DNA from 3 places in the Geodermatophilus sp. SYSU D00742 genome. Region 3 is predicted to be linked to each of the others. Evidence: predicted binding sites of a transcription regulator. Region 3 holds the regulator's gene; each other region holds the start of a gene.
The links. The regulator LexA, encoded in region 3, represses DNA repair genes until DNA is damaged. The targets are predictions, from matches to a motif close to TCGAACANNTGTTCGA.

Region 1 (4,272 bases), on a different contig from region 3:
GGGGCGGGTCTGCGCGGGCAGCTCGAGCGACCGGCGGCCGGCGACCAGCGTCACGCGGTCGCCGACCGGCTCCCGCAGCTGGGTGCGCAGCCGGCCGCGCAGCCGCAGCACGGTGTCGGGGGAGAGGGCCGCGGCGGCGGTCGCCTGGGCCAGCGGCGCCACGGGCTCGGGCCGCACCTGGGCCCAGGTCCGCGAGCGGAGCCGGTCGGCGACCTCGGTGGGGTCGACGCGGTCCAGCCAGTCCTTCAGCGCCGCCACGACGGCCGTCACGTCCGCGGTCACCGCCGACGGCTGGGCGAGGTCGACACCCAGGGGGAGCGAGCGGCGCAGCTCGGGGTCCTCGGTGGCGAGCACGCGCACGAGGTCGAGCGCCGACTCGGCGGCCGCCCAGCGGGTGACCGGGTGCACGCCGATGGTCAGGTGCGCGCTGATCTCGCCCAGCGCAACCGCCGAGTGCAGGTAGCCGCGGGGCAGGTAGAGGGCGTCGCCGGGGCGCAGCACCGCGTCGATGACCGGCTCGCCTCCCGCGGCGGCAGCCACGGCGGCGGACCGGTCGCTCCACGGCTGGGTGCGCAGCGGGTCGGCCAGCACCGGCTCGTGGATGCGCCAGTGCTTCTCGCCGGCCACCTGCAGCACGAAGACGTCGTGCACGTCGTAGTGGGGGGAGAACCCGCGCGAGGACGGCGGGGTGATGTACGCGTTGACCTGGGTGGGGTGGCCCAGGTCGGCGGCGAGCTGGTCGGCGAACTCGATCAGCGGGGGCCACAGCCGGTGCAGGCCCTGCAGGACGACGGTGCTGCCGTCGGCGAACAGCCGCAGCACCGCGTCGGAGGAGACCTGGTCGGCGACCTCGGCTCCGGCGCCGCCGGAGGTGGTGAACCGCTTGGGGTCGACGACGGCGCCGTCCTTGGCGATCCGCAGGAACGGGGTGCGCAGACCCCGGCGGGACAGCAGCTCGTCGACCGCGGCCAGGTCGAGCAGGTCGGCGAAGGACCCCCCGGTCTGCTCGGCACGGGTGAGCAGTGGCTGGCGGGACCAGTACTCGTCGGCGAAGACCTGCGGGTCGAGGGCGGTGCACCGGCGCAGGGCCGGCCGGGACCCCGGCCGGCCCTGCGCGGTGGGGGTCTCAGTCAGGCCGAACCGTCCGCGCCGCCGTCCGCGCCACCATCGGCCCCGCCGTCGGCGCCACCATCGGCACCGCCGTCCGCGCCGCCGTCGGCACCACCGTCCGCCCCGCCGTCGGCGCCACCGTCGGCACCGCCGTCCGCGCCACCATCGGCACCACCGTCACCCGCGCCGCCGTCCGCCGGGCCGTGGCCCGCGCCGCTGTCGGCCCCGCCGTCGGCACCGGAGTCGGCACCGCCGTCCGCGCCACCGTCACCCACGCCGGCCGTGGTCATGTCATCGTCGTCGAGCGCCATGGGTCTCCGATCAGATCGGGTCGAGGGCCACCGGGCGGTGGCCCTCCGGGCGTGCTGTACCTCACCGATCCTGCTCTCACACACCCACGCCGACCAGCGGGAACGGCGGCTCGGCAACGGCTCGGTCACGGGTCTCCCCGCCGGCGCTCGTGGTCCCGCGCCCGGGGTGCCGTGGCCGTGTCGTGACCTCGCGAGCCCGGTCACGTGCGCCGCGTCGAGGTGCCCGGACCGGGCCGGGGGCGCTACCGTCCTCCCGTCCGTCGAACACCTGTTCGAGGTCGGGAAGGGGTCATGAGCCAGTCCGCCCGTGCTGCCGGCTGCAGCGTCCTGCACGTCGACATGGACGCGTTCTTCGCCAGCGTCGAGGTGCGCCGCCGCCCCGAGCTGGCCGGCACCCCGGTGATCGTCGGTGGGGCCGGCAACCGCGGGGTGGTCACCTCGGCCACCTACGAGGCGCGCCGGTACGGGGTGCACGCCGCGATGCCCACCTCGCGGGCGCTGCGGCTGTGCCCGACGGCCACGGTGCTGCCGGGGGACATGGCGCTCTACACCGAGGTCTCCCGGGCGGTGATGGCGCTGTTCCGCTCCATCACCCCGCTGGTGGAGCCGCTGAGCCTGGACGAGGCCTTCCTCGACGTCTCCGGGGCCGGCCGGCGGCTCGGCGACGCCGCCGAGATCGGGGAGTACATCCGCGCCCGCGTCTACGACGAGCAGGGCATCACCTGCTCGGTGGGCGTGGCCGGCACCAAGTTCGTCGCCAAGCTGGCCTCCACCCGGGCCAAGCCCGACGGCCTGCTCGTCGTCCGGCCCGCCGAGGTCATGGAGTTCCTGCACCCGCTGCCGGTCGGCGCGCTGTGGGGGGTCGGTGCCAAGACCGAGGAGGTGCTGCTGCGCCTGGGGCTGCGCACCGTCGGTGACCTCGCCCACGTGCCGGCGCGCACCCTGCAGCGGGCGGTGGGTCCCGCGGCCGGCGCCTCGCTGCACGCGCTGGCGTGGGGGCGTGACCCCCGCCGGGTGGTGCCCGACGAGCCGGAGAAGTCCGCCGGGCACGAGGAGACCTTCGCCACGGACGTCGACGACCCGGTGGTCGTCCACCGGGAGCTGCTGCGGCTGTCCGAGCGGACGGCGGGCCGACTGCGCTCGGGTGGCTGGCTGGCCCGCACGGTGAGCATCAAGGTCCGGTTCGCCGACTTCGCCACGATCACCCGGTCCCGCACCCTCGACGTGCCGACCGACGTCGGGCAGGAGCTCTACGACACCGCCCGCGCGCTGTTCGACGCCCTGGGCCTGGAGCGGGCCCGGATCCGGCTGGTGGGGGTGCGCGCGGAGCGGCTGGTCGAGGCCGGTGCCGCGCCCCGGCAGCTGGAGCTGGGCGCCCGGGAGCACGGCCGCCGGGAGGCCGAGCTCGCCGCCGACCGCGCCGCCCGCCGGTTCGGGGCGGGCGCGGTGCGCCCGGCGACCCTGCTGCACCGCGACCGGCAGCGCGCCCGGTGACCACCGTCCGAGGAACCCGGGACGGCTCCCGTTCGTCCTCTCCGTGGAGTTCCCGACCCACCCGCGAGAGTGATCACGACGGGTCGGGGACGACTCGCCTTTCGCGCCCCGCAAAGGGCTCGTATCCTCGTTGTCACCGTCGGCGGCACCTCCGACGGGATGTGTTCAGGCCCAATGGAGGTCGACGTGCCGCTCTCCGAGCACGAACAGCGTCTGCTGGAGCAGATCGAGCGCGCCCTCGTCGATGACGATCCGAAGTTCGCCTCGCAGGTCCGCACCGGTGACCGCCGGGTCAAGGCCCGCCGCAAGCTGCAACTGGGCGCCCTCCTGCTCCTGGTCGGCATGGCCGTCCTCGTCGGTGGCGCCGTGGCTCCCTCGGTCCCCCTCGGCGTCCTCGGGTTCCTGGTCGCCTTCGGTGGCCTGGCGCTCGCCGTCCTCAACTACCGGTCGGCCACCGGGGTGGTCGAGTCCGGCCCCGCCGGGCCCGCCGCCGCCCCCGGGCGCAGCGGCCGGGCCGGGAAGCCCCGCCGCCAGCCGCTGAAGAACCGGCTCGAGGAGCGCTTCCGCCGCCGCTACGACCAGTAGCCCGTACGCCCCTCGCGACAGCCGCCGTCCCCACCGGGACGGCGGCTGTCGCGCGTCGGGGCCCCGACGACCGCAGGAGGAGCCGTGTCCGAGGAGCAGGTGTGGCAGGCCCTGACCGCCGCCCGCGGGCTGTGGGGCTGGGGCGACGACGACGGCATCGTCCCGTGGGCCGGGGAGGACGGCCGCGACGTCGTCCCCCTGTGGGCCTCGGCGGAGCTGGCCGCGGCCGGTGCCGGCACCGACGGGGACCCCGGTGAGGCACCGGTGTTCCTCGACCTCGACACGCTGCTCGCCGAGATCCCCGGCTGGCTGGGCGCCGGGATCGGCACCGCGGTGCTCTCCGCCGGCGGCGACGGGTTCCCCGTGCCCCTGACCGACCTGACCGAGCGCCTCCTGCGGCTGCAGGTCGACGGACCGGCCTGAGCCACCGGCGCCTCAGCCGCGCAGCGCCGCCCGGCGGCCCCACCCCGGCCGCGGCAGCCGGGCGGTCAGGTCGCGCGCCGCGCGGCCGAGCGAGGGCGGCACCAGCAGCGCCCGCAGCCGTGCCCGCCGCGAGGCGCCGGCCAGCAGCCCGCGCCGGGCGGTCGCCAGCGCCGCCGCCAGGTCCGCGCCCGCCGTCGGCGCACTGCCCGGGCGGGCGTAGCTGGCCGCCTCCTCCGCCCGCGCCAGCCGGACGACGGCGTCGGCGGCGGACTGCGCCGGCACCTGCCGGCCGCCGGGGGGGGGGGGGCCGCCCCGGCGGGGGCCGAGGGGCGCGGCCAGCGGCGCGGCC
Region 2 (4,272 bases), on a different contig from region 3:
CCGCGGCGGGTGAGTAGCTGTCGAAGTCGACCCGCCAGCCGCCGTCGTCCTGCTGGTGGGCGGCGAGCCGCACCAGCTCCCGCTGGACGGCCTCCGGCGTCACCAGGGCACGCGCGGGGCGGCCCGGCCGGGGCGCGAAGTCCAACGGGCGCATGAACTCCTCCTCGGCGCCGCCGGCGACGTGCACGAAACCGTCGGCAGGGACGTGCCGGCCGAGGCGGTCGAGGAGCTCCCCGGCCTCGGGGTGGGTGGCGTGCGCCGCGTCGAGGAGCCGCACCGCGAAGGCGAGCTCCAGCGCGTGCGGCTCCGCGCCGAGCCCGCGGACGGCCGCGAGACAGAAGCGGGTGGCCCGCGCCAGCCACGGGTGGGCCGCCACGGCGGGGTCGTGCTCGGCGACCCGGTGCGCCATGGCGGCGACGACCGCGGTGATCTGCAGCGACGAGGACGTCGCGTCGGCGGAGGCCCAGAACGGTGCGCAGCCGGCCGGGTCGGGCACCGCGAGTGCGAACGGCAGCCCGCCGTCGGGCAGCGTGACCGCCTCCAGCCAGTCGCACAGCTCCCGCGCCCGCCCGGTCGTCTCCGGGACGACGTCGGCGAAGGCCTCGAGGGCGTGCAGTGCCCCGCCCGGCTGGCTGGTGCCCGAGCGCAGGTCCGGCTCCAGGCCCCAGCCGTAGCCGCCGTCGGGGTTGCGGTACGCCTCGACCGCGGCCAGGACGGCGTCGCCGTCCCCGTTCCCGAACAGCCGCTCGAACCGCCGGCGGTCCAGCAGCCGGGCGGAGGTGGCCATGAAGCCGGCAGCGGCGGAGAGGTCGACGCTCATGGGGCCAGCCTGGCGCAGACCGCCGACAGGCCCGCAGCGGGGACCGCTCCGGGCCCGCCGCAGGTGAGGCGTCCCCTCAGTTCGCCATGTCCACGAAGCGGCTGTAGTGGCCCTGGAAGGCGACGGTGACGTTGGCGGTGGGCCCGTTGCGGTGCTTGACCAGCATGATGTCGGCCTCGCCGGCCCGCGGGCTCTCCTTCTCGTACATGTCCTCGCGGTGGATCATCATGACCATGTCGGCGTCCTGCTCGATCGAGCCGGACTCGCGGAGGTCCGACAGCATCGGCTTCTTGTCCTGACGCTGCTCCGACCCACGGTTCAGCTGACTCATGGCGATCACCGGGACCTCGAGCTCCTTGGCCAGCAGCTTCAGCGCACGGGAGAACTCCGAGACCTCCTGCTGGCGGCTCTCCACCCGCTTGCCCGACGTCATCAGCTGCAGGTAGTCGATGACGACGAGCTTGAGGTCGTTGCGCTGCTTGAGCCGGCGCGCCTTGGCGCGGATCTCCATCATCGTCATGTTCGGGGAGTCGTCGATGTAGAGCGGCGCGTCGGCGATCTCGCCCATCCGGCGGGCCAGCTTCGACCAGTCCTCGTCGGACAGGGTGCCGGCGCGCATGTGGTGCAGCGGCACCTTCGCCTCGGCCGACAGCAGACGCATCGTGATCTCGTGCTTGCTCATCTCCAGCGAGAAGATGACCGCCGGCAGGTGGTGCTTGACCGTCGCCGACCGCGCGATGTCGAGTCCGAGCGTCGACTTGCCCACACCGGGACGTGCCGCGATGACGACCATCTGGCCGGCCTGCAGGCCGTTGGTGAGCTCGTCGAGGTCGCGGATGCCCGTGGGCACGCCACGGGCGGTGCCGCCGCGGGAGGCGATCGCGTCCAGCTCGTCCATCGTCGGCTGCAGGACGTCCTCGAGGCGCGCGTAGTCCTCGCTCATGCGCTTCTCGGTGACGTCGTAGATCTCCTGCTGCGCCCGGTCGACGATGTCGTCGACGTCGCCCTTGCCGCCCGCGGCGCCGTACCCCAGCTGGACGACGCGGGTGCCGGCCTCGACCAGCCGGCGCAGCACGGCCTGCTCGGCGACGATCGCGGCGTAGTAGCCGGCGTTGGCCGCCGTGGGCGTCGACTGGATGAGCGTGTGCAGGTAGACCGCGCCACCCATCTTCGACAGCTGGTCGGTGCGGTTGAGCTCGGCGGCGACGGTGATCGCGTCGGCCGGCTCACCGCGCCCGTACAGGTCGAGGATGCAGTCGAAGATCACCTGGTGCGCGGGCCGGTAGAAGTCCGGCCCCGCCAGCACCTCGACGACGTCGGCGATCGCGTCCTTGCTCAGCAGCATGCCGCCGAGCACCGACTGCTCGGCCGCGACGTCCTGCGGCGGCTGCCGGTCGTACGCCGGCGCCGTCGGCATCGGTCGGCTGAACTCGTCGGCCACCGCCACGGAGGGTCCTCCATCCACTCACCGGCGCACCCGCGAACAGACCCCGGCCGCGGGCCGGGGCCTGGTGGGGGAAGCACCAGAAACGTCGTACGCCAGACTCGAACGTCTGTTCGGTTCGTTGCTACCGCCAGGCACCGACAGAACGTGCCGGTGGTGGCTCGGGGAGGACGTTAGGAAGCCGGGACGGAGCAGTCCAACACCGCTGTGCACCCCGTTCTGCACAACTTGTGGACAAGTCGGTGGACACAGACGTGTCGACATGTGGAGACAGCGGGGGACGGCCGGGGACATGTCCCCGTATCCCGCCGCTGACCTGCGAGGGGACCACCCACCGGTTGTGGACGGGAGAAATCACGGAGAAATCCGGGTGTCGTCGCCCCGGCGTGTCGCGGACCGGTGACCACCCGTCCCACGGGTCACACGTCCACAACTCCACACACGGCCGTCGGGGGTCCACCATGGGGCCCTGTCCGCCGACCGTCGCGGCCCCGTGACGGCGGCCGATGAGGGGAGGACCCGTGCCCGTGACCCGTACCCCCGTGAACCCGTGGCCCTGGTCGGTGGCCTTCGGCTTCAACCAGGCCGAGCTCGTCGAGGGCGCCGGCCGGGTGCTGGTGTGCTCCGGTCAGGCCGCCATGTCCCCCGACGGCGTGCCGCAGCACGCCGGGGACCTCGCCGCCCAGGTGGCCCTGTCCCTCGACAACGTCGAGGCGGTGCTCAAGGACGGCGGCATGACGCTCGCCAACGTCGTCCGGTTGAACGTCTTCACGACCGACGTCGACGGGATGATGGGCGCCTGGGCCGCCCTCGCCGAGCGGTTCGCGGCAGCGGGCATCCGGCCCACCTCCACCCTCGTCGGGGTCACGCGGCTGGCCTTCCCGGAGCTCATGGTCGAGATCGAGGCGACAGCGGTCGACTGAGGGAGGCCCCTCTGCCCCCTGCACGGGGGCCACAACGCCGTGAGGGGCGCCGGACCGGAGTCCGACGCCCCTCACGGGCGGCCCCGTCCCCGGTCCCACCCGGAGCTCGGGGAGGACGGGAGGACGGGATCTCCCTCAGCCGGGGACGACCTCGATCGCCAGCTGGGTGGTCACCTCGGGGTGCACCCGCACGGTGACGGTGTGCTGGCCCGTGGTCTTGATGCTGCTGGGCAGCTCCACGCGGCGCCGGTCCAGCGCCGGCCCACCGGCGGCGGTGACGGCGTTGACGACGTCGGCGGTGGTGACGCGACCGAACAGACGGCCACCCTCACCGGCGCGGGCCGGCACGCGGACGGTCAGCCCGGACAGGCTGCCGGCCACGGTCTGCGCCTCCTCGAGCGACCGCACCTCGCGGGCGGCACGCGCCCGGCGCAGCGACTCGACCTGCTTCTCGGCACCGCGGGTGGCGAGGATCGCCAGGCCGCGGGGCAGGAGGTAGTTGCGGGCGTACCCGCCCTTGACCTCCACGGTGTCACCGGAGGACCCGAGACCGGTGACCTCCTGCGTCAGGATCAGCTTCTGGGTGCTCATGGTCAGCGCGCCGTCGAGGTGTAGGGCAGCAGGGCCATCTCGCGGCTGTTCTTCACGGCCACGGCGACGTCCCGCTGGTGCTGGCTGCAGTTGCCGCTGACGCGGCGGGCACGGATCTTGCCGCGGTCGGAGATGAACTTCCGCAGCAGGGTCGTGTCCTTGTAGTCGATGTAGGTCGCCTTGTCCTTGCAGAACTGGCAGACCTTCTTCTTCGGCTTGCGGATGGGGGGCTTGGCCACCGGGGTTCTCCAGTTACGAAGAGGTTCAGGGGGTTGTCGGCCCCGTCCAGGGGCTCACCCGGAGCGTGCGAGGGGTGAGGAGGACGGGGTCCTCTGTCAGAAGGGCGGTTCGTCCGACGGCGGGGCCGGGGTCGACCACGGGTCGCTGGACCCGCCGCCGCCGCCTCCGCCGAAGCCGCCGCCACCGCCGCCGAAGCCGCCGCCACCCTCACCGCGGGAGGCCTTGGTGACCTTCGCGGTGGCGTAGCGGAGCGA
Region 3 (4,272 bases):
CTCGCGCCCGCCGTGCAGCGGACCTTCCGGCTGCTGAGCGTGGCGGGGCCCGTGGCGACCGGGGTCGCGATGGTCTCGCTGGACTTCCACTGGGTCACCGACGCCGTCGTCGGCGCGGCGGTCGGCATCCTGCTGTTGGGCGTGGTTCACGCGCTGGACGCAGTCGTGCTGTCACGCTGGGTCGGTGCCCGAGCTGGCCGGCCATCCGCGTAGCGGCGCCGCAGGGCGACGTCTCGGCGCGGGCGCGGCCCTCGCGATGACGCTCGTCCTCGCAGCCGCTCCGCCGGCGTCCGCCGAGGACTCCGCGCCGCCCGCTCCGACGACGCAGTGCCAGATCACCGATCCCCGCCTGCCGGAGCTGTCCGGGCTCGTCGTGGTCGGCGACCGGATGCTCGCGATCAACGACGGCGGCCAGCAGCTCGACGTCTTCGTGCTGGACGCCACGTGCCAGGTGCTCACCGTACGCAGCGCGCCGATGGACCCCTACGACCCCGAGGACCTCGCCGTCGGTGCCGACGGGACGGTGTGGCTGGCCGACACGGGGGACAACCAGGGCACCCGGGAGACGGTCGCGCTGATCGCGCTGCGGCCCGACGGCAGCACCGCGGTCCACCGGCTCACCTACCCCGACGGCCCGCGGGACGTCGAGGCCCTGCTGCTGGCGCCCGACGGCACCCCCTACCTCGTCTCCAAGGAGGTGCTCGGCGCCAGCGCGGTCTACCGGCCGGTGACCGCGCTGGTGGAGTCGGGGACGGTGGCCCTCACCGAGGTGGGTGGGGTGGAGTTCACGCTCACCGGCACCACCGGTGGTCCGGTGGGACGAGCCGGTCAGCTCATGGTGACCGGGGGAGCGGTGTCGGCCGACGGGAGCCGGCTGGCGCTGCGGACGTACACCGACGCCTACGTGTGGCCGCTGTCGGGTTCTGACGTCGCAGGGGCGTTCGCGGCGGAGCCGGTGCGGCTGGCGCTGCCGGACGCACCGCAGGGCGAGGCGATCAGCTTCACCGCGGACGGCAACGGGGTCGTCGTGGCGGGCGAGGGTGTGCCGAGCGACGTGACCGTCGTCCCGATCCCGGAGGCGCCTGTCGGCGCGGGTGCTGCGGCGCCCGCGTCGGCGGACGACGGGCTGCCCGGCCTGCTGACCGCCTCCGACGGGGGGATCCCGCTCGTGCCGACCGCGGTGGTCGCCGCCGTGATCGCCACGGCCCTCGTGTGGGTGGGCGGGAAGCTGCGCCGCCGCACCTGATCGGCCGACGTGGCCCGGCCGGGACGGGGGTGGACCGGGCAGGTCAAGGGGCCCGTCGGACAGGAGGCCACGGGCTCGGCCGCGCGCGGCGCCCGGACGTGGGGCGGGGCCGTGGGAGGGCGCGGGGACGCGCAGACGGTCCGCCGGGGCGGCGGACCCCGGCGGACCGATCCGGCCGGACCTCAGACCCGGCGCAGCACCGTGACGACGCGCCCCAGGATGGTGGCCTCGTCGCCGGGGATGGGCTCGTACGCCGGGTTGTGCGGCAGCAGCCACACGTGCCCGTCGCGGCGCTTGTAGGTCTTCACCGTGGCCTCGCCGTCGAGCATCGCGGCGACGATCTCGCCGTTCTCGGCGGTCGGCTGCTGGCGCACGACGACCCAGTCACCGTCGCAGATCGCGGCCTCCACCATCGAGTCGCCGGCGACCTTGAGCATGAACAGCGTGCCCTCGCCGACCAGCTCGCGCGGCAGGGGGAAGACGTCCTCGACGGCCTGCTCGGCCAGGACCGGGCCACCCGCGGCGATGCGGCCGACGAGGGGCACGTAGGTCGGGGCCGGGGTCTCCTCGGGACCCGCCACCGCCGCCGGCTGCACCGGCTCGCCGGTGGCGTCCCCCGGGAGGCGCACGTCGAGTGCGCGGGGCCGGTTCGGGTCGCGCCGGAGCCAGCCCTTCTTCTGCAGCACGGTCAGCTGGTGGGCGACCGAGGACGCCGAGGAGAGGCCGACGGCCTCGCCGATCTCGCGCACCGAGGGCGGGTAGCCCCGGCGCTCGATCGAGTCGCGGATGACCTCGAGCACGCGCCGCTGACGCTGGGTGAGGCCATCGCCGGCCTCACCCCGGTCGGGGAACGTGCGCACGGCCGCCGTCTCGGTGGTCGCCGCCGGGACCGCCGTCCGCCGGCGGCGCCCCGACGTACCGCTCTTCTCCGCCACCGTCGCCTCCTCGTCGCCTGCCCAAGCAGCGCGTCTCGTCCTTCGGGCCGACGGTAGCGCGCCGGAGGCGCACGATCAAACACGTGTTCGAAGTGGCCCCGGGTCGGTGTGGCTTTCGTCGGAGCCATCCGGTAGACAACGCACAGACGTCCGGTTCGAACAGTTGTTCGACGGTCTCGGTGATCGGCGGGAGGAGTGGTCGTGGCAGGCGTGCAGCGAGCGGTGCTGGACTTCGACGACGCGGTGCAGGTGCCGTGGCGGCCCCGACTCCGGGCGGTCCCCGTGCCCGACGAGTCCCGGGTGAAGCGGGGGCCGGGGGGGGGGGGGGGCGGGGGGGGGGGCGGGGGGGGGGGGCGGGGCCGGGGGGGCGCCCGCGGCCCCCCCCCCCCCCCCCCCCCGCCCGGGGAGCGGCAGCTGGCGGCGCTCACCGGGGTCGGCGTCGACGTCGGGCACGTGCTCCGGACACCGCAGGCACCCACCGGCAGCGCGACGATCCCGGTCGAGGAGGGCAGCGGCGAGAACCTGATCGTCGTCGTCCCGGGCGCCAACGCCGAGCTCCGCCCGGCCGACGTCGAGGTCGATCCCGTCCGCCGGGCGCGGGTGGTCCTGCTCCAGCTCGAGGTGCCGTTGGCCACCGTGACGGCCGCCGCGGCCGCCGCGGCCGGCACGGTCGTCCTGACCCCCGCCCCGCCCCAGCCGCTCCCGGCGCAGCTGCTGGCCCGCGTGGACGTGCTGGTGCCCAACGAGCACGAGCTGGTCGCGCTGTCCGGCGCGGCACCCGCCGACCGCACGCCTGCCGAGCTCGCCGAGCTGGCGCGCTCGCTCGGGGCCGGCACGGTGGTGGTGACCCTCGGGGCCCGCGGCGCGCTGCTGGTGCCCGCGGACGGCCCGGCCCTGCTGCAGGCCCCGCCCCCGGTGCGGGCGGTCGACACCACCGGGGCCGGCGACTGCTTCTGCGGCGCGCTCGGCGCGGCCCTGGCCGAGGGGGCCGCACCGGCCAGGGCGGTCGCCGTCGCGGTCACCGCCGCCGCGCTGTCCACGACGGGGCCCGGCGCCCGTGGCGCACTGCCCGGGCCAGGGGCCGTCACCCGGCTGCGCCGCGAGCTGCCGCCGGCCACCACGCTGCGCGGTTGAGCAGCCGGTCCCCCGGGCACAGGCCCGGCGAACCGGACCGAGCCGACCGAGGAGGACGACGATGACCGACCCGGAGCGCCCGCCCCGCACCGCCGAGCGCGCCGAGGGTGACCCGCCCGGCGAGGACACGGCCGACGGCCGCACACCGCGCAGCGAGGAGCCCGCCGAGGGCCAGGAGCTGCCCGGCGAGGGTGCGGACACCCCCTGAGCGCTGGCGGGCGGGGCGGCCCGTGCGGCAGGCTCCGGGGCCGTGCTGCTCGACGCCACCCTGCCCGCCGACCTCGACGAGGTCCCCGGGGTCGCCCGCGAGCTGGAACGGCGCGGCTACGCCGGCGTCTGGACCTCCGAGACCGACCACGACCCGTTCCTGCCGCTCCTGGTGGCCGGCCGGGCCACCACCCGGCTGCAGGTCGGGACGGCGATCGCGGTCGCCTTCGCCCGCTCCCCCATGACGGTGGCCGCCACGGCGCACGACCTGCAGCGCTACACCCGCGGCCGTCTCGTGCTGGGGCTGGGCACCCAGGTCCGCGCCCACGTGGAGCGGCGGTTCTCCATGCCGTGGAGTTCCCCCGTGCCCCGGATGCGCGAGTACGTCGCCGCGCTGCGGGCCATCTGGACGGCCTGGCAGGAGGGCACCCCGCTGCGCTTCCGGGGCGAGCACTACACGCACACCCTCATGACACCGGTCTTCAGCCCCGAGCCGCACGAGTGGGGTGGGCCGCCGGTGCACCTGGCCGCGGTCGGGCCGGCGATGACCCGGCTGGCCGGCGAGGTCGCCGACGGGCTGTTCGCGCACGCGTTCACCACCGCCCGCTACCTGCGGGAGCGCACGCTGCCGGCGCTCGAGGAGGGGCTCGCGGTCTCCGGGCGGGCGCGCACCGACGTCACCGTGAGCCTGCCGGGGTTCGTCGTCACCGGGGACACCGGCGCCGAGCGGGACGCCGCGGCCGCCGCCGT

Region 1: the regulator LexA is predicted to act here: its motif matches at 1,682-1,697, upstream of dinB (DNA polymerase IV).
Region 2: the regulator LexA is predicted to act here: its motif matches at 2,366-2,381, upstream of dnaB (replicative DNA helicase).

What each region holds. Positions count from the first base shown of each region.
Region 1 is NZ_JBJGYJ010000022.1:34-4,305, reverse strand. It holds gene ACI78V_RS15260 (cupin domain-containing protein) at 1-822, opposite strand, end outside; gene ACI78V_RS15255 (BatC protein) at 1,131-1,421, opposite strand; gene dinB (DNA polymerase IV) at 1,713-2,915, shown strand; gene ACI78V_RS15245 (DUF3040 domain-containing protein) at 3,102-3,500, shown strand; gene ACI78V_RS15240 (hypothetical protein) at 3,585-3,923, shown strand; partial or broken gene ACI78V_RS15235 (transglutaminaseTgpA domain-containing protein) at 3,936-4,272, opposite strand, start outside.
Region 2 is NZ_JBJGYJ010000012.1:41,393-45,664, forward strand. It holds gene ACI78V_RS10485 (hypothetical protein) at 1-820, opposite strand, end outside; gene dnaB (replicative DNA helicase) at 897-2,267, opposite strand; gene ACI78V_RS10495 (RidA family protein) at 2,792-3,187, shown strand; gene rplI (50S ribosomal protein L9) at 3,323-3,778, opposite strand; gene rpsR (30S ribosomal protein S18) at 3,781-4,017, opposite strand; gene ACI78V_RS10510 (single-stranded DNA-binding protein) at 4,114-4,272, opposite strand, start outside.
Region 3 is NZ_JBJGYJ010000004.1:140,014-144,285, reverse strand. It holds gene ACI78V_RS04505 (phosphatase PAP2 family protein) at 1-213, shown strand, start outside; gene ACI78V_RS04500 (hypothetical protein) at 185-1,246, shown strand; gene lexA (transcriptional repressor LexA) at 1,429-2,181, opposite strand; gene ACI78V_RS04490 (PfkB family carbohydrate kinase) at 2,377-3,315, shown strand; gene ACI78V_RS04485 (hypothetical protein) at 3,377-3,523, shown strand; gene ACI78V_RS04480 (TIGR03617 family F420-dependent LLM class oxidoreductase) at 3,566-4,272, shown strand, end outside.